Regions from separate parts of the Allobosea sp. AK1 genome, predicted to be linked through region 2. Evidence: riboswitches for the same ligand, from Rfam matches in the RefSeq annotation. Region 2 holds a riboswitch; each other region holds the start of a gene.
The links. A riboswitch is a leader RNA that binds a small molecule or an ion and turns the genes downstream of it on or off. The one in region 2 is predicted to bind thiamine pyrophosphate.

Region 1: it holds a riboswitch for thiamine pyrophosphate, as region 2 does, so the genes downstream of both, FHT98_RS16850 (LuxE/PaaK family acyltransferase) here and thiO (glycine oxidase ThiO) in region 2, are expected to answer to the same signal.
Region 3: it holds a riboswitch for thiamine pyrophosphate, as region 2 does, so the genes downstream of both, thiC (phosphomethylpyrimidine synthase ThiC) here and thiO (glycine oxidase ThiO) in region 2, are expected to answer to the same signal.

Annotation. Positions count from the first base shown of each region.
Region 1 is NZ_VFMG01000001.1:3,456,427-3,463,658, reverse strand. Features, by position in the region: gene rfbB (dTDP-glucose 4,6-dehydratase) at 1-185, shown strand, start outside; gene rfbC (dTDP-4-dehydrorhamnose 3,5-epimerase) at 198-755, shown strand; gene rfbD (dTDP-4-dehydrorhamnose reductase) at 755-1,660, shown strand; gene rfbA (glucose-1-phosphate thymidylyltransferase RfbA) at 1,663-2,538, shown strand; TPP riboswitch at 2,632-2,762, shown strand; gene FHT98_RS16850 (LuxE/PaaK family acyltransferase) at 2,849-3,925, shown strand; gene FHT98_RS16845 (acyl-CoA reductase) at 3,931-5,379, shown strand; gene FHT98_RS16840 (ABC transporter ATP-binding protein) at 5,369-6,160, shown strand; gene FHT98_RS16835 (ABC transporter permease) at 6,157-6,906, shown strand; gene FHT98_RS16830 (ABC transporter substrate-binding protein) at 6,912-7,232, shown strand, end outside.
Region 2 is NZ_VFMG01000001.1:4,366,845-4,374,076, forward strand. Features, by position in the region: gene putA (trifunctional transcriptional regulator/proline dehydrogenase/L-glutamate gamma-semialdehyde dehydrogenase) at 1-2,651, opposite strand, end outside; gene FHT98_RS21015 (Lrp/AsnC family transcriptional regulator) at 2,818-3,276, shown strand; tRNA gene FHT98_RS21020 (tRNA-Ser) at 3,500-3,590, opposite strand; TPP riboswitch at 3,806-3,907, shown strand; gene thiO (glycine oxidase ThiO) at 3,986-4,981, shown strand; gene thiS (sulfur carrier protein ThiS) at 4,965-5,162, shown strand; gene FHT98_RS21035 (thiazole synthase) at 5,164-5,934, shown strand; gene FHT98_RS21040 (thiamine phosphate synthase) at 5,949-6,560, shown strand; gene FHT98_RS21045 (Rdx family protein) at 6,673-6,987, opposite strand; gene FHT98_RS21050 (carboxypeptidase M32) at 7,122-7,232, opposite strand, start outside.
Region 3 is NZ_VFMG01000001.1:2,769,994-2,777,225, reverse strand. Features, by position in the region: gene FHT98_RS13730 (hypothetical protein) at 1-154, shown strand, start outside; gene FHT98_RS13725 (hydroxyethylthiazole kinase) at 358-1,098, opposite strand; gene thiC (phosphomethylpyrimidine synthase ThiC) at 1,095-2,972, opposite strand; TPP riboswitch at 3,052-3,156, opposite strand; gene FHT98_RS13715 (hypothetical protein) at 3,227-3,424, opposite strand; gene FHT98_RS13710 (hypothetical protein) at 3,473-3,745, opposite strand; gene FHT98_RS26745 (OmpA family protein) at 3,919-5,001, opposite strand; gene FHT98_RS13700 (polysaccharide deacetylase family protein) at 6,158-7,060, opposite strand; gene FHT98_RS13695 (dipeptide ABC transporter ATP-binding protein) at 7,072-7,232, opposite strand, start outside.

The DNA of each region.
Region 1 (7,232 bases), 910 kb from region 2:
GACCGGGCCATGATGCACGCTATGCGATCGACGCCGGCAAGATCGGCCGCGAGCTTGACTGGACACCGAAGGAGACCTTTGAGACGGGCCTGCGCCGCACGGTCGAATGGTATCTCGCCAATCCGACATGGTGGGGCGACATCCGTTCCGGCACCTATCGCGGCGAACGCCTCGGCGCGGCCTGAGCGGGGGAAAACATGCTGAACGTCGAAGACACGGCGATCCCCGCCGTCAAGATCATCACGCCGAAGAAGTTCGGCGACCATCGCGGTTTCTTCTCGGAAACCTGGAGCCGCAACGCCTTTGCCGAGGCCGGGCTCGATCTCGATTTCGTTCAGGACAATCAGTCTCTGTCGGCCCCGGTCGGAACGCTGCGCGGCCTGCATTTCCAGTCGGCGCCTTTCGCGCAAGACAAGCTGGTGCGGGTCACGCGCGGGCGCATCCTCGATGTCGCCGTCGATATCCGGGCCTCATCGCCCAGCTTCGGCAAGCATGTCGCGGTTGAGCTCTCCGTCGAGAACTGGAGGCAGCTCCTCGTCCCCATCGGCTTCGCCCATGGCTTCGTCACGCTCGAGCCGGATACCGAGGTACTCTACAAGGTCACCGCTCCTTACGCGCCCGCGAACGATCACGGCCTTGCCTTCGACGACCCGGCGCTCGGCATCGACTGGCGCCTGCCGCTCTCGGGCCTCACCCTCTCCGACAAGGACCGCAAGCATCCGCGCCTCGCCGAGATGCTGCGGTATTTCGACTGATGACACTTCGCATCGCCGTCACCGGTTGGACCGGCCAGGTCGTCTGCGCCATGCTGGAGCGCGTGCCCGTCGGCGTCGAGGTCATCGCGCTGCGCCGACCGGACCTTGATCTGGCCGTCCCGAAGACAGTCGCGCCGGCCCTGCGTTCGGCGAGGCCCGACGTGATCGTCAACACGGCCGCCTATACCGCCGTGGATCAGGCCGAGAGCGAGCCCGAACTCGCCATGCGCGTCAACGGCGAGGCTGCCGGCGAAGCGGCGCGTGCTGCAGCGGCGTTGGGCATCCCCATGATCCAGCTCTCGACCGACTATGTCTTCGACGGTGCGCTCGACCGGCCCTATCGCGAAGACGATGCGACCGGCCCGATCTCGGCCTATGGCGCGAGCAAGCTCGCGGGCGAGCGGGCGGTCGCGGCGGCGACCGGCAACCACGCCATCCTGCGCACGGCCTGGATCTACAGCCCCTTCGGCAAGAACTTCGTCAAGACGATGCTGCGCCTCGCCGAAACGCGCGACGAGGTCGGCGTCGTCGCCGACCAGGCGGGATGCCCGACCAGCGCGCTCGACATCGCCGATGCGATCTTCACCGTGGCGCGCAACCTGACTGCGCGGGCGGATGATGCGGACCTGCGCGGCGTGTTCCACATGAGCGCGGCGGGCGAGGCCGTCTGGGCCGATGTCGCCGAGGCGATCTTCGCCGAGCGCGAACGGCATGGCGGCGCACCGGTCAGGGTCGGGCGCATCGCCACGGCCGATTATCCGACGCCGGCGCGCCGGCCCGCCAATTCCCGGCTCGATTGCAGCAAGCTCGCGCTCGCCCATGAGGTGCGGCTGCCGGAATGGCAAAGCTCGCTCCGGCCTTGCGTCGCACGACTTCTCGAAGATCAGGCCAAGGACCAGAGGTAACGATGAAAGGCATCATCCTGGCCGGCGGTTCCGGCACCCGGCTGCACCCGATGACGCTGGCGATGTCGAAGCAGCTCCTGCCCGTCTACGACAAGCCGATGATCTACTACCCGCTCTCGACGCTGATGCTCGCCGGCATCCGCGACGTCCTGATCATCTCGACGCCGCACGACCTGCCGCATTTCAAGCGCCTGCTCGGCGACGGCTCGGACTGGGGCATGAGCCTGACCTATGCCGAGCAGCCGCATCCCGGCGGGCTGGCGCAGGCCTACCTGATCGGCGCCGATTTCGTCGCCGGCGAGCCCTCCGCCCTCGTTCTCGGCGACAACCTGTTCTATGGCCATTCCCTGCCCGCGATGATGGCGCGGGCCAAGGCGCGCGAGCAGGGCGCCACGGTCTTCGCCTACCATGTCCGCGATCCCGAGCGTTACGGCGTCGTCGCCTTCGACCAGACCGGCAAGGCGGTTTCGATCGAGGAAAAGCCTGAGGTTCCCAAGTCGAGCTGGGCCGTCACCGGCCTTTACTTCTACGATGCCGAGGTGGTCGAGATCGCCCGGTCGCTGAAGCCCTCGGCGCGCGGCGAGCTCGAAATCACCGACGTCAACCGGATCTATCTGGAGCGCGGCCAGCTCTCGGTGGAATCGATGGGCCGCGGCTTCGCCTGGCTCGATACCGGCACGCCCGACAGCCTGCTGGAAGCCGGCGAGTTCGTCCGGACCCTCGAAAGCCGCCAGGGCCTGCGCATCGCCTGCCCCGAAGAGATCGCGGCACGACAGGGCTGGATCTCGACGGCACAGCTGACACGGCTCGGCGAGAAGCTCGCCAAGGGCGATTACGGCCAGTATCTCATGCGGATGGCCCGGGATATCGCCGGCTGAGCGGGAGATGCCGGGCTCTCTCGGCAAGCCCCTTACGGATACCCGCCCCGCTCCGTTATCGCTTGACAGCAAGGCCCGCCGCTCGTCATCTGCTCCCGTTCCCAGGGGGGCCTCGCTAGGAGGCTGAGATTCCGCCGGCTGGGCTTTCGAGCCTTAAGCAACGCGGTGACCCTCCGAACCTGATCCGGATCATACCGGCGTAGGGATGCGGGACATGCGGCCTTGAGGCCCTGATTCCAGCTTGCGCTCGTGATCCTCCAGCGATCGACGCCCCGGCTTCGCCGTGCGCGTCCGAACGGAGTGGCTTCAAGTGACGCAAGCCGAGATCATCGCGGCGCTCCTGGCATTCATCGCGCTTCCCGATGCGTCGGAAGCCGAGTTCGAGGCGATGGCGCTCAAGGTCTTCGCCTATCAGTTCCGCAACAACGAGCCCTATAAGCGCTTCTGCCTGCAGCGCGGCCGCACGCCTCTTTCCGTGAAGCGCTGGCGCGACATCCCGGCCGTGCCGATCACCGCCTTCAAGGACCTGACGCTGAGCTGCAGCCCGCCGGAAGCCGCCGAACGCGTCTTCATGACCAGCGGCACCACGCAAGGCATCCGCGGTCGCAGCTACCATCCGACGCTCGACGTCTGGAAGCGCTCGATGCTGGTCAATTTCCGCGCGCGCTTCATGCAGGGCCGCGAGCGCATCCGCATGGGCATCCTCTTCCCCGACGAGGCGGAGCTGCCGAATTCCTCGCTCGCCACCTATCTCTCGCTCGCCAAGCGCGAATGCGGCACGGCGGATTCCGAGACCTTCATCGATGCCGCCGGGCTCGATCTCGACGGTCTTCTGTCGGCACTGGAGCAGGCTGAGACAAGCGGTGAGCCCTATGCCCTGCTCGGCGCGAGCTATTCCTTCGTGCCCGTGCTGGACGCGCTCGCGGCGAGCGGCCGACGCTTCGCCCTGCCGGAGGGCAGCCGCATCCTCGATACCGGCGGCTTCAAGGGCCAGTCGCGCGAACTCGGGCCCGACGAATTCTATGACGGGCTCAGCGCCGCTTTCGGCGTGCCGCGCGCGTCCTGCATCAACATGTACGGGATGACCGAGCTCAGCTCGCAGCTCTATGACGACGGCAACGCCGTCTGCCCCTCCGTGAAATCCGGCCCGCATTGGATCCGCAGCCGCGTCGTCGATCCCCTCACCAGGGCGGACCTGCCGGACGGCCAGCGCGGCGTGATCGTCCATAACGACCTCGCCCATTTCAATTGCGTCGCGGCAATCCTGACCGAGGATGCCGGCGAGATCGTGCCCGGCGGATTCAAGCTGCTCGGCCGCGTCGATGGCGAGGCCTCGAAGGGCTGCTCGGTCGCCGTCGCCGAATTCCTCGCGGCAGCACGAGGCTGACCCAGGTGATCGAGCATGCGGGCCATCTGCCGGGCCTGAACCGCGAGGCGCTGCGCTGGCGCGAGGTCAGCCAAAGCGCCTGGGGCGAGAGCGCGACCATCGCGCTGCCCGAGCTGGACGAAGCGCAGGCGGCAACGCTCTGCGCGCATGTCCGCGACAGCGCCCGCGCCCGGCTGAAGCGGATGGAGACGGCCCGCATCGTCGCCGCGATCGACGCCGCCATCGCGCGCCTGCTCGACCGCCAACACCCGCTGCGCCGCAAGGCCGAGCATCTCCTACCGATCGTCACCGGCTATGACCGCGAGACCGTCCGGCTCGGCCTGACCGGCTATCTCAAGACCTTCCGCAAGCCCCAGCTCCTGCGCTTCCTGGCCGAGGATTTCGCCAATCCCGTCATGCTCGACGGCTTCCAGCCGACGCCCAAGGGCGGTTATCTGCGCGCCCACGGCCCTGAACTGCTGCTGCACGTCTGGGCCGGCAACGTGCCGGCGCTCTCGCTCTGGAGCCTGATCTGCGGCTTGCTGGTCAAGGCCGGCAGCATCGGCAAGCTCGCCTCGGCCGAGCCGCTGACGGCGGGCTGGTTCGCGAGCCTGCTCGCAGAGATCGACCCCGAAATCGGCGAATGCCTCGCCATCACCTGGTGGAAGGGCGGCGAGGCGGCGGCCGAGCCGATCTTCCTGCGCGAGGCCGATACCGTCATGGCCTATGGCGGCAACGAAACCTTGACGGCGCTGCGCGCGAAGCTGCCGATCACCACGCGCTTCCTGCCGCATGGCCACAAGATCGGCTTCGGTGTTGTGGCGTGCGAAGCGCTCGACAGCCGCAAGGCGCCTGCGCTGGCCAGGCTCGCGGCGCATGATGTGGCCCGCTACGAACAGCAGGGCTGCTACTCGCCGCAGATGCTCTTCGTCGAGCGGGGCGGGCGGGTCAGCCCGGCCGAGTTCGCGCGCCATGTCGCGCAGGAACTGGCGACCCTCTCCTCCCGCCATCCGCGCCGTGCCTTGTCGCAGGGCGAAGCGGCGTCGATCGCGGCATGGCGCGGCGCGCAGGAGGCGCGCGCGATGGATGGCACCGCCGAACTTCTCGGCGAGCTGTCCGATAGTTGGAGCGTCGCCCATGTCGAGACGCCGGAAGCCCTGAGCCCGACCGGCCTGAACCGCACGCTCAAGCTGGTCGCGATCGACAGCCTCGACAATGTCCCTGCCCTCGTCGCCCCCTGTCGCAGCTTCCTGCAGACCGCCGGCATCGCAGCCTCGCCCGAGCGGCTGTTCCGGCTTTCCGAACAGCTTGGCGCAATCGGTGTCAGCCGCATCGCCCCACTCGGCCGCATGACCGCGCCGGAGGCGGGCTGGCACCATGACGGGCGCTTCAGCCTGCTCGACCTCGTCACCTTCACCGAGATCGAGCAATCGGCGGAAGCCGCGGCAGAGGGGTTTGCGCCCTATGTCGACTGACCCCACCAAAACCGGTTTCGTCACGATCGAACGTACCAGTTATCGCTACGACGCGACCGGCCCAGCCGTTGTCGATGCGATCGACTGGACGATCCCGCGCGGCGAGATCCATTGCCTGCTCGGCCGCAGCGGCTGCGGCAAGACCACCTTGCTCAAGCTTGCAGCCGGCCTGCTGATGCCGAGCGAAGGCGCGATCCGCATCGGCGGCGAGGCACTGGCCGGGCCGAGCCCACACGCCGGCTTCGTCTTCCAGGCGCCGACCCTGCTCGACTGGCTGAGCGCGCTGGACAACGTGCTGCTGCCGATCTCGCTGAAGCGCCGCCCCACCATCGCCGACAAGGATGCCGCGCTCGACCTGCTGGAGCGTGTCGGCCTCGCGGATTTCGCCACGCGCCGCCCGGCCGAACTGTCCGGCGGCCAGCAGAGCCGCGTCGCGGTCGCCCGCGCTCTGGTCGGCAATCCCGATCTGCTGCTGCTCGACGAGCCCTTCGCTGCGCTCGATGCCCTGACGCGCGAGGAATTGCAGGACGACCTGCTGCGCCTCTGCGCGCTCAACGGCACGACCGCACTCTTCGTCACGCATGATATCGGCGAGGCCGTCTATCTCGCCGACAAAGTCGCGGTGATGGCGGCCGGCCGCGTGACGCATGTGCGCCGGATCGAGCTCGTCCGCCCGCGCCATCGCGACATGCGCTATGCGCCCGGCTTCATCGCCGCCTGCCGCGGCTTGCGCGACGCCATGGACGGCGCGGCGGCCGTCAATCGGAGGCCGGCGGCATGATCGCGCGCCTGCCCTCTCTCCTGCTGCTCGTCGCCCTGCTCGCCGGCTGGGAGGCCTGGTGCCGGCTCGGTGGCTTGTCGCCGCTCGTCCTGCCTGCGCCGTCCAGCGTGCTCGCGACGCTGTGGAGCGAGATCGCGACCGGCAGGCTCTGGCCGCATCTGGCGATGACCGCCGCCGAGATGGCGCTCGGTCTCGGCATCGGCGCCGTCGTCGGACTTGGTGTCGGCATCCTGCTGGCGGAATTCCCGGCGCTCAGCCGCCTGCTGCGCCCCTATGTGCTGGCAAGCCAGCTCGTGCCCAAGCTCGCACTCGGGCCGCTCTTCATCATCTGGTTCGGCTTCGGCATGACGCCGACCGTCGTCATCACCGCACTGATCTGCTTCTTCCCGCTGATGGAGAACACGCTGACGGGGATCAGCGAGGTCGATGCTTCCAGGCGCGAGCTCTTCCGCATGCTCGGCGCCGGCCGCCTCCAGACGCTGCTGCGGCTCAAGCTGCCGTCGGCATTGCCCGTGATCATGGCGGGCCTGCGCGTCGCGGTCGTGCTGGCCTTGGTCGGCGCGGTCGTCGGCGAGTTCATCGGCGGGCGCATCGGGCTCGGCGCCTCGATCATCGCCGCACAGAGCGTAATGGATTCGAGCCTGATCTTCGCGCTCTTCATCGTCATCACCGCCCTTGGAATGCTGCTCTACGAGGCCGTGCGCCTGATCGAGCGTCGCGTCCTGCACCGCTTCTCGAAAGGCTGATCCCCATGTCTGCGCTGCGCGCCTTCCTCATGCTTGCCCTCTCCTGCCTCGTCGCGGCGCCCGCGACGGCTCAATCGCTCGACAAGGTCACCGTCGCCGGCTGGAGCCAGCCGATCAGCGAGATCACCAACCTGCTGGCCGAGCCGGACAAGGGCTTCTTCAAGGCGAAGGGCATCGCGCTCGACTATGTCCCCGGCAATGGCGGCGGCGCGGCCTTGCAGAACATGCTCGCGGGCCAGGCCGACATCGCCTTCACCGATCCGGCTGCGCTCTATCTCGCGCTCGACAAAGGCGAGAAGCTCGTCGCGATCTACAACATCTATCCG
Region 2 (7,232 bases):
CCGATATCCACACTGAGCTTGTCGGTGCGGCCGATGGTGAGTTCCTTGAGCGCGCCCTGCAGCATGTGCAGCGTGCGGTCGGCGATGTCCTGCTGCAGGCAGAGCACGCGCAGGGCCGAGCAGCGCTGGCCGGCGCTGTCGAAGGCCGAGGCGATGACGTCGGCGACGACCTGCTCGGCCAGCGCCGAGGAATCGACGATCATGCCGTTCTGGCCGCCGGTCTCGGCGATCAGCGGGATCGGCTTGCCCTCGGCCGAGAGGCGCTCCGCCAACTGGGCCTGGATGCCGCGCGCGACCTCGGTCGAGCCGGTGAACATCACGCCCGCCGTCTCCGCCGCGCCGACCAGAGCGGCGCCGAGGCGCCCGCTGCCCGGCGTGAACTGCAGGGCGCCGCGCGGGACGCCGGCCTCATGCAGGATCTTGACGCTCTCATGCGCGATGATCGGGGTGACGCCCGCGGGCTTGGCCATCACCGCGTTGCCCGCGACCAGCGCCGCCGCGACCTGCCCGGTGAAGATCGCCAACGGGAAGTTCCACGGGCTGATGCAGACGATCGGCCCGAGCGGCGCATGCGCCGGGCCCAGCGTCTTGCGCGCCTGGTCGGCATAATAGCGCAGGAAGTCGATGGCCTCGCGCACCTCGCTGATCGCGTTGGCAGCCGATTTGCCGGCCTCGCGCATGGCGATGCCCATCAGCGTCTCGATGCGCGCCTGCATGAGGTCGGCGGCGCGGTCGAGGCAGGCGGCACGTTCGGCCGGGGGCACGGCGGCCCAGGCCTTGCCGCCCTCGGCGGCGAGATGGGCGATCCTGGCGGCATCCTCGACGGCAAGCTCGGTGACCTGCCCGACGATGTCGGAATGATCCGCCGGATTCAGGACCGGTCGCGTCGTGCCGGCGGTGGAGTTATCCGCCAGCAGCGGCACGGCATGCCAGTTCTGCCCGACCGTGGCAGTGAGATTGCTCGCGAGCTCGGCCAAAGCCGCCTCGTTGGAGAGGTCGATACCCCCAGAATTGGCGCGGTCGGCGCCGTAGAGATCGGCCGGCAGCGCGATCTGGTCGTGCAGCCTGCCGATGACCGGCATCGCCTCGACCACGTCGACGGGGTCGGCGACGAGCGAGTCGATGGTCACGCTCGGATCGGAGATGCGGTTGACGAAGGAGGAGTTCGCGCCGTTTTCCAGCAGGCGCCGCACGAGATAGGCGAGCAGCGTCTCATGGGTGCCGACCGGCGCATAGATGCGGCAGGGCCGGTCGAGATTGTCCTTGCCGACGACCTCGTCATAGAGCGGCTCGCCCATGCCGTGCAGGCACTGGAACTCGTACTTCCCGACGGCAAAGTCGGTGCCGGCGAGGTGGTAGATCGTCGCCAGCGTCTGGGCGTTATGCGTCGCGAATTGCGGGAAGATCGCGTCGGGAGCTGCCAGGAGCTTGCGGGCGCAGGCGACATAGGCGACGTCGGTATGGACCTTGCGGGTATAGACCGGGAAATCGGCGAGCCCGTCGACCTGGGCGCGCTTGATCTCGGCATCCCAATAGGCGCCCTTGACGAGGCGCACCATCATGCGCCGGCCGGAGCGGCGGGCAAGATCGATGATCCAGTCGAGAACGAAGGGGCAGCGCTTGCCATAGGCCTGCACCACGAAGCCGAGGCCGTTCCAGCCCTGCAGCGCGTTATCGAAGCTCAGCGCCTCCAGCAGGTCGAGCGAGAGCTCCAGCCGGTCCGCCTCCTCGGCATCGATATTGAGGCCGATATCATAGCTCTTGGCGATCAGCGCGAGCTCGCGCACGAGCGGCAGCAATTCGCTCATCACCCGGCCGGCCTGCGCGCGGCTATAGCGCGGATGCAGGGCCGAGAGCTTGATCGAGATGCCTGGGCCTTCAAACACACCGCGCCCGTTCGCGGCCCGGCCGATGGCGTGGATCGCGTTCTCGTAATCGCGATAGTAGCGGGCGGCATCGGCTGCGGTGGTCGCGGCCTCGCCGAGCATGTCGTAGGAATAACGGAAGCCGCGCGCCTCCAGTGGCCGAGCGCGCTTCAGCGCCTCGTCGATCGTCTCGCCGGTGACGAACTGCTCGCCCATCATCCGCATGGCCATGTCGACGCCACGCCGGATCACCGGCTCGCCCGCGCGAGCGATGAGGCGCGTCAGGGCAGCGGCCAGGCTGCGATCATTCACGGTGGAGGTCAGCTTGCCGGTCACGACGAGGCCCCAGGTCGCGGCATTGACGAAGAGCGACTTGCCGCCGCCGACATGGGACTTCCAGTCGCCATCGGCGATCTTGTCGCGGATCAGCGCGTCGCGCGTTGCGGTATCCGGGATGCGCAGCAGCGCCTCGGCGAGGCACATCAGCGCGACGCCCTCCTGGCTGGAGAGCGAGTATTCCTGGACCAGACCCTCGACGCCGGTGCCCTTGTGTTTGGCCCGCAGCGCTTCGATCAGCTTGCGCCCCGTGCGCGCGATCTCCTGCTTGCTCGCTGGCGCCAGCTTCGCCGCTTCCAGCAGCGGGGGCAGGCACTCCGTTTCAGGCCGGCGATAGGCGGCGGTGATCGCCTGGCGCAGCGCCGACTGCTCGCGGATCGGTGGAGCGAAGCCCTCGAAAGGCGCCGGGCTGGAGGCGGTGTTGGCGGCGGCAGCGGTGGCTTGGCTCATGGCTTGTCCCGGCGGGTTCGAACGCGACGGGCCGGGGGCGATACCCTCTCCCGTTCTTTGCGCGGGAGCTTATCATGAGCGCGATTCTCAGGCGGTCTAAATTTTGTTATCCTGCAGTCCGTTCAGACTTCAGATTTGAGGATTGCAAGTGAAGAAGCCTAAGGAAATGCCGATCGAAGGCGATCTGGACGCGCTGGATCGCAAGATCCTCGACGTGCTCAGGGAGGACGGCCGGATCTCGATCGCCGAGCTTGGCGCGCGGATCGGCCTCTCCAAGACGCCCTGCCAGATCCGGTTCCGCCGGCTTGTCGACGACGGCTATATCGAGGGCTTCCGGGCAACGCTTAACCCGGCGAAGCTGAAGCTCGATCACATCGCCTTCGCCGAGGTCAAGCTGTCCGACACCACGGAAAAGGCGCTGACGAAATTCAACGAGGAGGTCAAGAAAATCAGGGAGGTCGAGGAGTGCCACATGATCGCGGGGCGCTTCGACTACCTTCTCAAGATCCGCACGCCGGATATCCGGCGCTATCGGGCCGTGCTGGGCGAGAAGATCTCGAACCTGCCCCATGTCGCGAACACCTCGACCAATGTCGCGATGGAAACGGTCAAGGAAACCTGGTGAGGCCCTCGCGCTTGCGGTGTCGGCATCGCCGGTAGGCGGCCCTGCTTGATCGCGACGACCCAATCCAGCCGCCGACCAGCGCACCTGCCGGGATGGGAGATCGCCGCAGCGATGCACAAGGTCCGACCGGACGCTCGCCGATGCATGAGAGTGCACACGTCCGTGCGCCGCAACCGCGTGCGAATTCAAGTTCAAGCGAACGAAGGAAGGGCAGAAAAAAGAGTGGCGGAGACGGAGGGATTCGAACCCTCGATACCCTTGTGGGGTATGCTCATTTAGCAAACGAGTGCCTTCAGCCTCTCGGCCACGTCTCCGGCGAGAGGCTCTATGCCCGATTGCAGAGCCGTTTGACAAGCCTCGTCGGCAACTTCCTTCGCTTCGCCTGTGCATGCACGCGAAGCCGATCATAGAGCACTCCGTTGGTAATGGAGAGGCCAAGCGGCACGGATTGCTGCTGCGGGCTAAAGCTGCTGCACAGGAGCCCTGCATTGGCTCGTCTTGCTCCACTGTCGGGCAGCCACTAGATTGAGCCTGTCCGTTGGGGTGCCGAGAGGCTGAGAGGCGTGGTCAGCGCCAACCCATCGTACCTGATCCGGGTAATGCCGGCGAAGGGAACGGTCTTCGGTTCGCAGACATCCTGTTCGCGCCCCAGGCCGCTGCCTTCCCGGGAGCAGGGAAGAGCATGACGGCAGAACGCCCTCATTCCAGCCTGAAGGTCGCGGTGGTCGGCGCTGGTGTCGTCGGCCTGGCCTGCGCCACCGAACTGTTGGCGCGCGGCGCGCAGGTCACGGTCCATGAGCGCGGTCCGCGCATCGGCGCCGAAGCCTGCTCCTGGTATGCCGGCGGCATGCTGGCGCCGTGGTGCGAGGGCGAGAGCGCCGAGGAGCCGGTGATCCGGCTCGGCCAGCAGGCGGCCGACTGGTGGGAGCGCCATGCCGGCGGTGTCGTCCGCAACGGCACGCTCGTGGTCGCGCCGAGCCGGGATCGTTCGGAATTGCGCCGCTTCGGGCAGCGCACGAGCCATTTCGAGGAGATCGATGGCGATGCGGTCGCCGTGATCGAGCCCGATCTCGCCGGACGGTTTTCGCGCGGCCTGTTCTTTGCGCGTGAAGGACATCTCGATCCGCGTGAAGCCATCGCCGTACTGGCCGAGCGCCTCGTCGCGAACGGCGGCACAATCCATTTCGACAGCGCCGTCGAGCCCGTCGATCTCGATGCCGATATCGTCCTCGATTGCCGGGGGCTGGCGGCGCGTGATGTCCTGCCGGACCTGCGCGGCGTCAAGGGCGAGATGCTGCTGCTGCGCAGCGACGATATCAGCCTGTCGCGCCCGGTCCGGCTGCTGCATCCGCGCATTCCGCTCTACATCGTCCCGCGCGTGGACGGGCTCTTCATGGTCGGTGCGACGATGATCGAGAGCGGCGAGCGGCGTCGCATCTCCGCTCGCGCCATGCTGGAACTGCTGGGCGCCGCCTATGCGCTGCATCCCGCTTTCGCCGAGGCCGAGGTGGTCGAGATCGGAACCGATGCCCGCCCGGCCTTTCCCGACAACCTGCCGCGGCTGACGCGTCGCGGCCGGGTGATCCATGTCAACGGGCTCTACCGCCACGGCTTCCTGCTCAGCCCCGCCATGGCGCGGATGGCGGCTGAGGCCGTGCTGAACCCGCAAGCAACACCGGAGATGCTGCATGACCTTGCTGCTTAACGGCGCCCCGCAGGACGTCGCGGCGAAGACGCTGGCCGAGGCGCTGGCGGAGCTGGGCTTCGGCGGCCGCATCGTCGCGACTGCGGTGAACGGCGATTTCGTGCCGGCCCGCAAGCGCGCCGAAACGGCCCTGAGCGAAGGCGATCGCATCGAGATCGTCGCGCCGATGCAAGGAGGCTGAGATGGCATCCTTCTATGGCTTCGAGCCGCAGAACCCGCTGTTCCTCGGCACGGCGCAATATCCGTCGCCCACGATCCTGGCCGAGGCGGTGAAGCGCTCGGGCGCCGAGGTCGTCACCGTTTCGCTGCGGCGGGAATCCTCCGGGGGCGCCGGCCAGGCCTTCTGGGCGCTGATCCGCGAGCTCGGCGTCAGGGTTCTGCCGAACACGGCCGGCTGCCACACCGTCAAGGAGGCGGTGACCACGGCGCAGATGGCGCGCGAGGTCTTCGGTACCGACTGGATCAAGCTCGAGGTGATCGGCGAGGACGACACGCTCCAGCCGGACGTGATCGCGCTGGTCGAGGCCGCACGCATTCTCGCCGATGACGGCTTCAAGGTCTTTCCCTACACGACCGAGGATCTCGTGGTCGGCGGGCGCCTGCTCGATGCCGGCTGCGAGGTGTTGATGCCATGGGGTGCGCCGATCGGGTCGGGCAGGGGGCTCAACAACCCCTATGGCCTGCGCAGCCTGCGCCAGCATTTCCCGGATGTGCCGCTTGTCGTCGATGCCGGCATCGGCCTGCCGTCCCATGCCGCGCAGGCGATGGAGATGGGTTATGACGGCATCCTGCTCAATACCGCAGTCGCCAAGGCGGGCGACCCCGCCGCGATGGCGGAGGCCTTCTCGCTCGCCATCCGCGCCGGTCGTCAGGCTTTTGCCGCGCAGCCGATCGAGGCGCGCGACATGGCCGCTCCCTCCACGCCCGTCATGGGCAAAGCCTTCCTGGCCTGAAAGATCGCTCCCGCATGAAGCTCGATCCGTTCTACCCCATCTTCGACAGCGCCGACTGGCTGGAGCGGATGCTGCCGCTCGGCGTCAAGCTGGTGCAGTTGCGCGTCAAGGACCGGCCCGAGACCGAGGTCGCCCGTGAGATCGCGCGGGCGAAGACGCTCTGCGCTGCGGCCGGTTGCGTGCTCGTCGTCAACGACTACTGGAAGCTCGCCATCGCCGAGGGCTGCGATTTCATCCATCTCGGCCAGGAGGATCTCGACGAGGCCGACCTCGATGCGATCCGCAAGGCGGGGCTCAAGCTCGGCATCAGCAGCCATGACGAGCCCGAGCTGGAGCGCGCGCTGGCGGCCAGGCCCGACTATGTCGCGCTCGGTCCGGTCTACCCGACCATCCTGAAGCAGATGCGCTTCGGCCCGCAAGGGCTGGAGCGGCTTGGCGAGTGGAAGCGCCGCATCGGCGACCTGCCGCTGGTCGGCATCGGCGGCATCTCGCTGGAACGGGCGCCGGGCGTCTTCGAGGCCGGCGCCGATATCGTCGCGGCGGTGACCGACATCACCTTGAACGCCGATCCCGAGGGCCGGCTGAAGGCCTGGGTCGCGGCGACGCGGAAGCACGCAGCAGCTTAAGCGTCATTCTCGGGCGGAGCGAAGCTTCGACCCTAGAATCTCATGACGAGAAGGCAGTGGTTTCCGAGATGCTCGGGTCAAGCCCGAGCATGACGGCCAACGAAAGGGCGCCTCAGCTCTCCGCCTCCGCCGACATCGTGTGACCGTCGACATGGCCGAGGCTGCGTTCGGGGTCGAGCCGGTCGCGCACGCGCTGCTTCAGCACCTTGGAATCCGGGAAGCCGCCATCGGCCTTGCGGTCCCAGATCAGTTCGCCGTCGTAATGGATCTGGAAGATGCCGCCGGTGCGCGGGATCAGAGCGACCTCGCCGAGATCCTGCCCGAAGGTCGAGAGCAGTTCCTGCCCGAGCCAGGCCGAGCGCAGCATCCAGTTGCACATCGAGCAATAGGTGATGGCGATGCGGGGGGCGGGCTTGGTCTGGGTCATGAGTGGTCACCGAAGCAGGAGGTCGTCTCCGACATCCCGCTTCGGAAGCCCCGATGCAAGTCCGAAAGCTGCATGGCCGATCGGCACGAGGCGTTTGTCTAAGTCTTTGTTTCGAATAAATAAAATGAGTGCGCTTAGACTTCGTCGATATAGCGCCGGCGCAGGTGGGCCTTGAACACCGCGGCGTCGAGCGGGCGACCAGTCGCTTCCGTCAGCAGCTCGTCGGTCGGGAGCAGCGAGCCCTT
Region 3 (7,232 bases), 1.6 Mb from region 2:
GGGCCAGTTCGGCTTCTGCGGCGCGCGGGTCACCGAGGCGCGGGCCGCCTCGCTGCGCGCCCGGCTCGGCCTCAACACCGAGCCGAAGGCCGCCGCGACCAAGCCGAGGCCACGCCCGAAGCCTGCGCCGCTCTCGCTGACGCCGACGCAATAGCGCGGCAGAGCACCGCCATAGAGCGCTGTCATCCCGTGCGCGCTGCGGCATGAAATGCCGCTGCGCAGACACGGGACCGCGTGACGAGAGGGCGCCTTTCAAGCGCGCGCCCTGCCCGAGAGGGCGCCTTTTCCTGCGGACGGTCCCGCATCTGCGCAGCAGCACTCTCGTGCCGCAGCGCGTGCGGGATGACAGCGGTGGCTTCAACTCATCCGGGCCGCGAGCGAGACCTCGTCGAGCCCGGCGAGCGCATCGATCAGATGCATCGCGAAGCTGCCGGGCCCGGCGGCCCGTTCGGCCGCGATCTCGCCGGCGATACCATAGGCCGTGAGTGCCGCCGCCGCCGCGATCATCGGGTCAGGCTCGACCGCCCGGCAAGCCGCGACCAGCGCGCTCGATGCGCAGCCGAGGCCGGTGACCTTCGTCATCCACGCATGGCCATGCGCCAGCGACAGGCTCCGGCCTTCGGTCTCGATCCGGTCGACCGCGCCGGTGGTGACGCGCACGATATCCCGCTTCGGTACGAAAAGTGGCTCCAGCACGGCCATTTCGGTGGCATTGCCGCGCACCAGCACGTCGAACGATGCCAGGACGTCGCCGACCAGCCGCAATCTCAGGGGTGAGAGCTCGACGAAGACGGGGTCGAGCACCAGTGGAATGCGGTGCTCCTGAGCCACGGCCAGGAGCTTCGGGATGGCCCGCTCGCCCTCCGGGCTGATCGTGCCGAGATTGATCAGGATCGCGCCCGCGCCCGCCGCGACGGCCGCGACCTCGTCGGGGTGACCGGCCATCGAGGGCATCGCCCCGAAAGCCAGCAGCATGTTGGCGGTGACGTTCTGCGCCACCGTATTGGTCAGGCAATGGACGCGCGGGCGGCGTTCTGCCACCCGCGCGAGGATCGATGCGACGCCGGCGGCGTCGAGCTTTTCACTGAAAGCGCTCATTCTGCCGCAGGTAGATAGATGCTGCCGCCCTTGTCGAGGAATTCCTTCGACTTGGCGGCCATACCCTCGTCTGCAAGCGCCTCCAGCGCCTTGCGCTCGTTTTCACCCATGGCCAGCACCTCGGCGCGCAAATCCTGCGTGATCTTCATCGAGCAGAATTTCGGGCCGCACATCGAGCAGAAATGCGCGACCTTGTGGGCGTCCTTCGGCAGGGTCTCGTCATGGAATTCGCGCGCCGTGTCGGGGTCGAGCGCCAGGTTGAACTGGTCCTCCCAGCGGAAGTCGAAACGGGCGCGGCTGACCGCGTCGTCCCGGATCTTCGCGGCCGGATGGCCCTTGGCGAGATCGGCAGCATGGGCCGCGATCCGGTAGGTGATGACGCCGGTCTTGACGTCGTCGCGGTTCGGAAGACCCAGATGCTCCTTCGGCGTGACGTAGCAAAGCATGGCACAGCCATACCAGCCGATCATCGCCGCGCCGATGCCCGAGGTGATGTGGTCGTAGCCCGGCGCGATGTCGGTGGTCAGCGGTCCAAGCGTGTAGAACGGTGCCTCGCCGCATTCGCGCAATTGCTTGTCCATGTTCTCCTTGATCTTGTGCATCGGCACATGGCCGGGACCCTCGATCATCACCTGGCAGCCCTTGTCCCAGGCGATCTTGGTGAGTTCCCCTAGCGTCTCCAGTTCGGCGAACTGGGCGCGGTCATTGGCATCGGCGATCGAGCCGGGCCGCAGGCCGTCGCCGAGCGAGAACGAGACGTCGTAGCGGCGCATGATCTCGCAGATCTCGTCGAAGCGCTCGTAGAGGAAGCTCTCCTTGTGATGCGCCAGACACCAGCGCGCCATGATCGAGCCGCCGCGCGAGACGATGCCGGTGACCCGCGATGCAGTCAGCGGGACATAAGGCAATCTGACGCCGGCATGGATGGTGAAATAGTCGACGCCCTGCTCGGCCTGCTCGATCAGCGTGTCCTTGAACACCTCCCAGTCGAGCTTGATCGGATCGCCGCCGACCTTCTCCAGCGCCTGGTAGATCGGCACGGTGCCGATCGGGACCGGCGAATTCCTGAGGATCCAGGAGCGGATGTTGTGGATGTTGCGGCCGGTGGAGAGGTCCATCACCGTGTCGGCGCCCCAGCGGATCGCCCAGACCAGCTTCTCGACCTCCTCGGCCGCGCCGGAGGTCACGGCGGAATTGCCGATATTGGCGTTGATCTTGACCAGGAAATTCCGGCCGATCGCCATCGGCTCCAGCTCGGGGTGGTTGATATTCGCGGGGATGATCGCTCGGCCGCGCGCGATCTCGTCGCGGACGAATTCCGGCGTGACGAATTCCGGTACATTGGCGCCGAAGCTCTCGCCATCGGCATGGCGTTCGCGCGCGCCCTCCAGCATGGCGGCCCGGCCGAGATTCTCGCGATGCGCGACATAGATCATCTCGGGGGTGACGATGCCGGCCTTCGCGAACTCGTATTGCGTCGTCATCTGCCCTGGCTTCGCCTCGAGGATCGGACGCTCAGCCGGACAGGCGGGAACGAGCTGCGCTTCGCTGATATAGCCGTTATCGGCGGCCGTCACAGCGCGCCCGGGCACAGTCTGGAAGCCACGCGCATCGAGCCAGGCGCGGCGCGGCTGATTGAGGCCGGCATTGAGATCGATCTTCGCATCGGTCTCGGTGAAGGGCCCAGACGGATCGTAGAGCCGTACCGGCGGCTCGGCATCGGTCGTCAGCACGACCTCGCGGAAGGGCACGCGCATCTCGGGATGCTCGGGCGCCGCGACATAGATCTTGCGCGAGCCGATGATCGGCCCGGTCGTCACGCTCTGGGGAGCGGTCTTGACGCTGTTCTTCTGGGGTTTTGCGTGGGCATTCATAAGGGGATCTCCTCCTTGGTACAGGTCAGGAGATCCGGCGTCGAAGCGGTTCAAGCGCTGTGATGCGGGTGCAGGCCAAGGCTGCACCGCGTTCCAGTCCCTCCGCCGGTATGACCCGGATCAGGTTCGATGGGTTCAGCTTCGAAAGCCGTCTCAGCCCTTGCGGGCACCCCTCGGAACGCAGACGAGGTTAGGCGCAGCGCCGCCGCTTGGCAACGGGCTGTGCAAAGGTCTGGTCGGATAGGACGGAGGGCTCAGACAGTCAGGTCGACCAGCGTGCCCTGCCCGGCCGGCAGCGCGGCTTGCGTCTGCTCGGCGCTCTGCTGGAGCATGGCGACCAGAGCCTGATCGGCCTGCGCATTCTGCCTGAGCATCTCGACGGACAGCGCCTGCTGGGTCGAGGCGGCCTGCATCGTGACGATGCTCTGGGCAAGGGAAACGGTGTCGCTCATGGCGGGCACCCTAGCCGGGCAACCCTACCAAATCCTCAACCCGGTTGCTCAAGGTGCGATGATCGAGGGCACCGGCTTGGGCATCGGCGGATCACGCTCGGGCCGGACCTGCGCCTTGTCCTCGCCGGTACCGCGCTTTTCGTCGCGGGGCGCCACAGTGTTGGGCGTCGTCGGACGAGCCGCCTCCCCCGATCGCGGCGCCGGCGGCACGCCGGGAGCCTGCGGCCTGGCCGGAGGCGATACCGTCTGGGCCTGCACCGGCACTGCACCAGGCAGGCTGGCGGCCAGTAATCCAGCCAGAACCGGAACGAACTTTCTCATGGCGGCATCTCCCTTCGGCCTGGACCATTGCTTGTCGCATTTTCTTCACGCGAACCGGTGCCCACCTCGCTCGAAAATGCTCTGTCCTCCGCAAATGAAACAGGCGCAGGGAACGGGTGTTCCCTGCGCCTGCGGAAGAGCGGGGCTGCCTGGAAAGCCGCCCCGCCCGGGTGTCACTGGTTCTGGCCGTTGAGCAGCGGCGTGATGCGCCGGAGCGTGACGCGCCGGTTCTCGCGGGAAGCCTCCTGCGTGTTCAGCTTCAGGTACTGCTCTCCATAGCCCTGGGTCGTCAGGTTTTCCGGCGGGATCTGGAAGTCGCGCGTCAGGATCTCCGCGACCGACTGCGCCCGGCGGTCGGAGAGCGAGAGGTTGTCAATATCGGCGCCGACAGCGTCGGTGTGGCCCTCGACGAGGAAGACCTCGTTGGGCGAGCGCTGCAGCGCGCGCTTCACCGAATCCGCGATCACCGAAAGGCGGCGCGCCTGATCCTGCCCCACCTGCCAGGAGCCGGTATCGAAATTAATCGTATCGATATCGACGCTGCGCATGCGGGCGCGCAGATCCGGCGAGTAGCGGACCTCGTCCAGCGTGTAGCGGCGCGGAATCGCGGCGATCGGCGGGGCGATGATCGTCTCGTAGATCAGGTCCTCGTCGGCCTGGTCCGCATCGACGATATAGCGCTCGCGCGGGATCGGCAGCGGCGGCGGCGGCAGCACGACGACATCGTCGGCAAAGCGCCCCGGACGGTCGCGCAGCGTGTTGTCGATGATGATCACCTCGCGGTTGTCGCGGTCGATGCGGGTGCGGCGGATCAACCGGCCCTGCTCGTCCGTGACGGTGACGATCCGTGTGCCGTCGGGGCGCTCGAAGATCGTGCGGTTCTCGTCGCCACGGCGTTCGGAGCGGCCCTGCCAGCCGAGATCGCGGAAGCGCTGGTCCTCGTCGCGGCGGATGATGGCGCGGCCGTCATCGTCGCGGATGATGGTGCGGCCAGGCTCGCGGATGATGGTGAGGTCGCCCTCGCGCTGCTCCCGCCGCTCGCGACGGATGTCGTCGAAGCGCTCGGCGCCCTGCGTCGCCATGATGCCACCGATGACGCCGGCGCCGAGGCCGATCGCACCGGCCACGCCCGGCGAGATGCCGCCGCGGCGGCCCTCACGCTGGGGCGGCTGGCCGGGAGGTCCGGCTGGCGGCTGGCCCGGAGCGGCGCCCGGCTGCGCGGGAGCAGCCGTACCTGGCGCTCCCCCGGAAGGCATGCCGGGAGCCGTGCGTCCCGGCTGGACCGGCGCGGCACCGGCGGGCGGCGTCGGGACTGCGGCGCCCGGCTGTGCAGGAGCCGGAGCGCCCGGCGTCCCGGCCGGAGGTGTTCCCGGAGCCGGGCGCGACGGCCGCGTCGGGGCCGTCCCTGCAGGCGGCGTCGGAACGGTCGCATCCGGCTGGACGGGAGCACCTGGCTGCGGCGCTGCGGCCGGCGGGCGCTGCCGGTCCGGCGCAGCCGAAGGCGGAACGGCCGGGCCGCCACGCGGAACCGCAGAGGGCGGCGCGCCGGCACCGGGCTGGGACGGAGCGGCCGGCGCCGTCGCAGGCGGTGTTCCCGGCGGGCGGGGCTGGGTCGGCGCAGCCGAAGGCGGAACCGACGGACCACCACGCGGAACCGCAGAGGGCGGTGCGCCGGCACCGGGCTGGGACGGAGCGGCCGGCGCCGTCGCAGGCGGCGTTCCCGGCGGGCGGGGCTGGGTCGGCGCAGCCGAGGGCGGAACAGCCGGGCCGCCACGCGGCGCGGCTGCCGGCGGCGCGGCAGCCGGAGGTGCGGAAGGTTTGGGAGCAGCGCGCGGTGGCGTCGGCGCAGTCGGCTCGGCCGGCGGGCGTGGCGCTGTCGGGCGGGCGGCCGGGGCCTCCCGGGGAGATGGCGCGGCATTCGGCGCGGGGCGAGGCGCAGCAGGCACCTCACGCGGCATCGCCGGGCGCTCGGGCTGCGGACGCGCGGCCGGGGGCTCGGCGCGCGGCGCGGGCATGGCGGGAGGCTGCGGCCGGGGTGCCGCCGGAGCGGGCTGCATCTGCGGCGGGCGCGGCGCATGCGGCTGGGCGGGGGCGCTCGGGGCAGCAGGGCGTTCCGGGCCACGCTGACCGGGCTGTGCGCCTGGCTGTTGCGGGCGCCGCGGCCCGCGCGGATCATCCTTGTCTCCGGGACCCGGGGCCTGTGCGACCCGGTATCCGGCCTCGGCGAAGGCCTGCCCGGCTTGCGAAAGGACGAGGGCCGGCAGGACGGTCCCGACCAGCAACCAGCGTTTCGTGCGCATTTTCTTTTCCCGTCGTTCGTTTCAACGTGCAGGTATCAGGCCGCCTCCGGCCTGAACCCCCGATGAAGCGAAAACGGCAGGAATCGGGCAGCGGTTCCGCCGCCCTGCCGATTTAGATGCCCGCCTCAGCCTTCACATAGGCCGCGATCTCGGCATGGGTCGCGAACCAGCAATCGCCCTTCGCCTTGGCCAGCCGGACCAGCTCCTCGAGGATCCAGAAGCGCGAGCGATAGGTGATGACGTGCGGATGCATGGTCAGCAGGAAGAGGCCGCCATCCGCATAGGCCCCCTCGAACTCGCGGCGGAAGATGTCGAAGACCGCTTCCGGCGACGTATAGGGCCGGAGCGCCTGGAAGCGGTTCATGCTGAGATAGGGTGCGTCGTCGCGGATCCACTCGACCGGCAGTTCGACGATGCCGGTCGCCTCACCCTTCTCGACGATCTCGTAGGGATCGTCATCGGCGAAGAGCGAGCTGTCGTAGAGCAGGCCGAGCTCGCGCTCGATCGCAAGCGTCACCTCGGAAAAGTCCCAGGACGGGGTGCGCATGCCGACCGGGCGGATGCCGGTGATCTTCTCCAGCGTATCGGCCGAGCGCAGATGCAGTTCGCGCTCGTTTGCGGGCGGCACCGCCGTGTTGACCTCATGAATCCAGCCGTGAAGGCCGATCTCATGGCCGGCGCCGACGATGCGGCGCTGCTCTTCGGGATAGAGCAGGGCGGTGACGGCCGGCACGAAAAAGCTCGCCGGGATATCGTGCCGCTTCAGCAGATCGAGGATGCGCGGCACGCCGACGCGGTTGCCGTACTGGCCCCAGGAGAGCCGCCCGACCGACTTGCCGCCGTCGCGCAGTTCGTTGGTCTCGTGATCGACGTCGAAGGAGAGGGCGACGGCGCAGCGGGCGCCGTTCTTCCACCTGGCCGGCTTCAGGTTCCGGCCGGCGCGGACCTGCTCGACCTTGCCGCGCCAGACCTCTTCCGGCCATTGCCAGGGCAGGAGTTCGTTGGCGTCGGTCATGGCAGCTCTCCTCAGGTCGTAGCAGTGCCCGGCAGCACCGGCACCGCGGCAAGCAGGCGCTTGGTGTAGTCGTGCTGCGGATGGTCGTAGACCGCGCCGGCCGGGCCGCTCTCGACGATCCGGCCGCGATACATGATGGCAACGCGGTCGCAGAGATGGCGGACGACCGAGA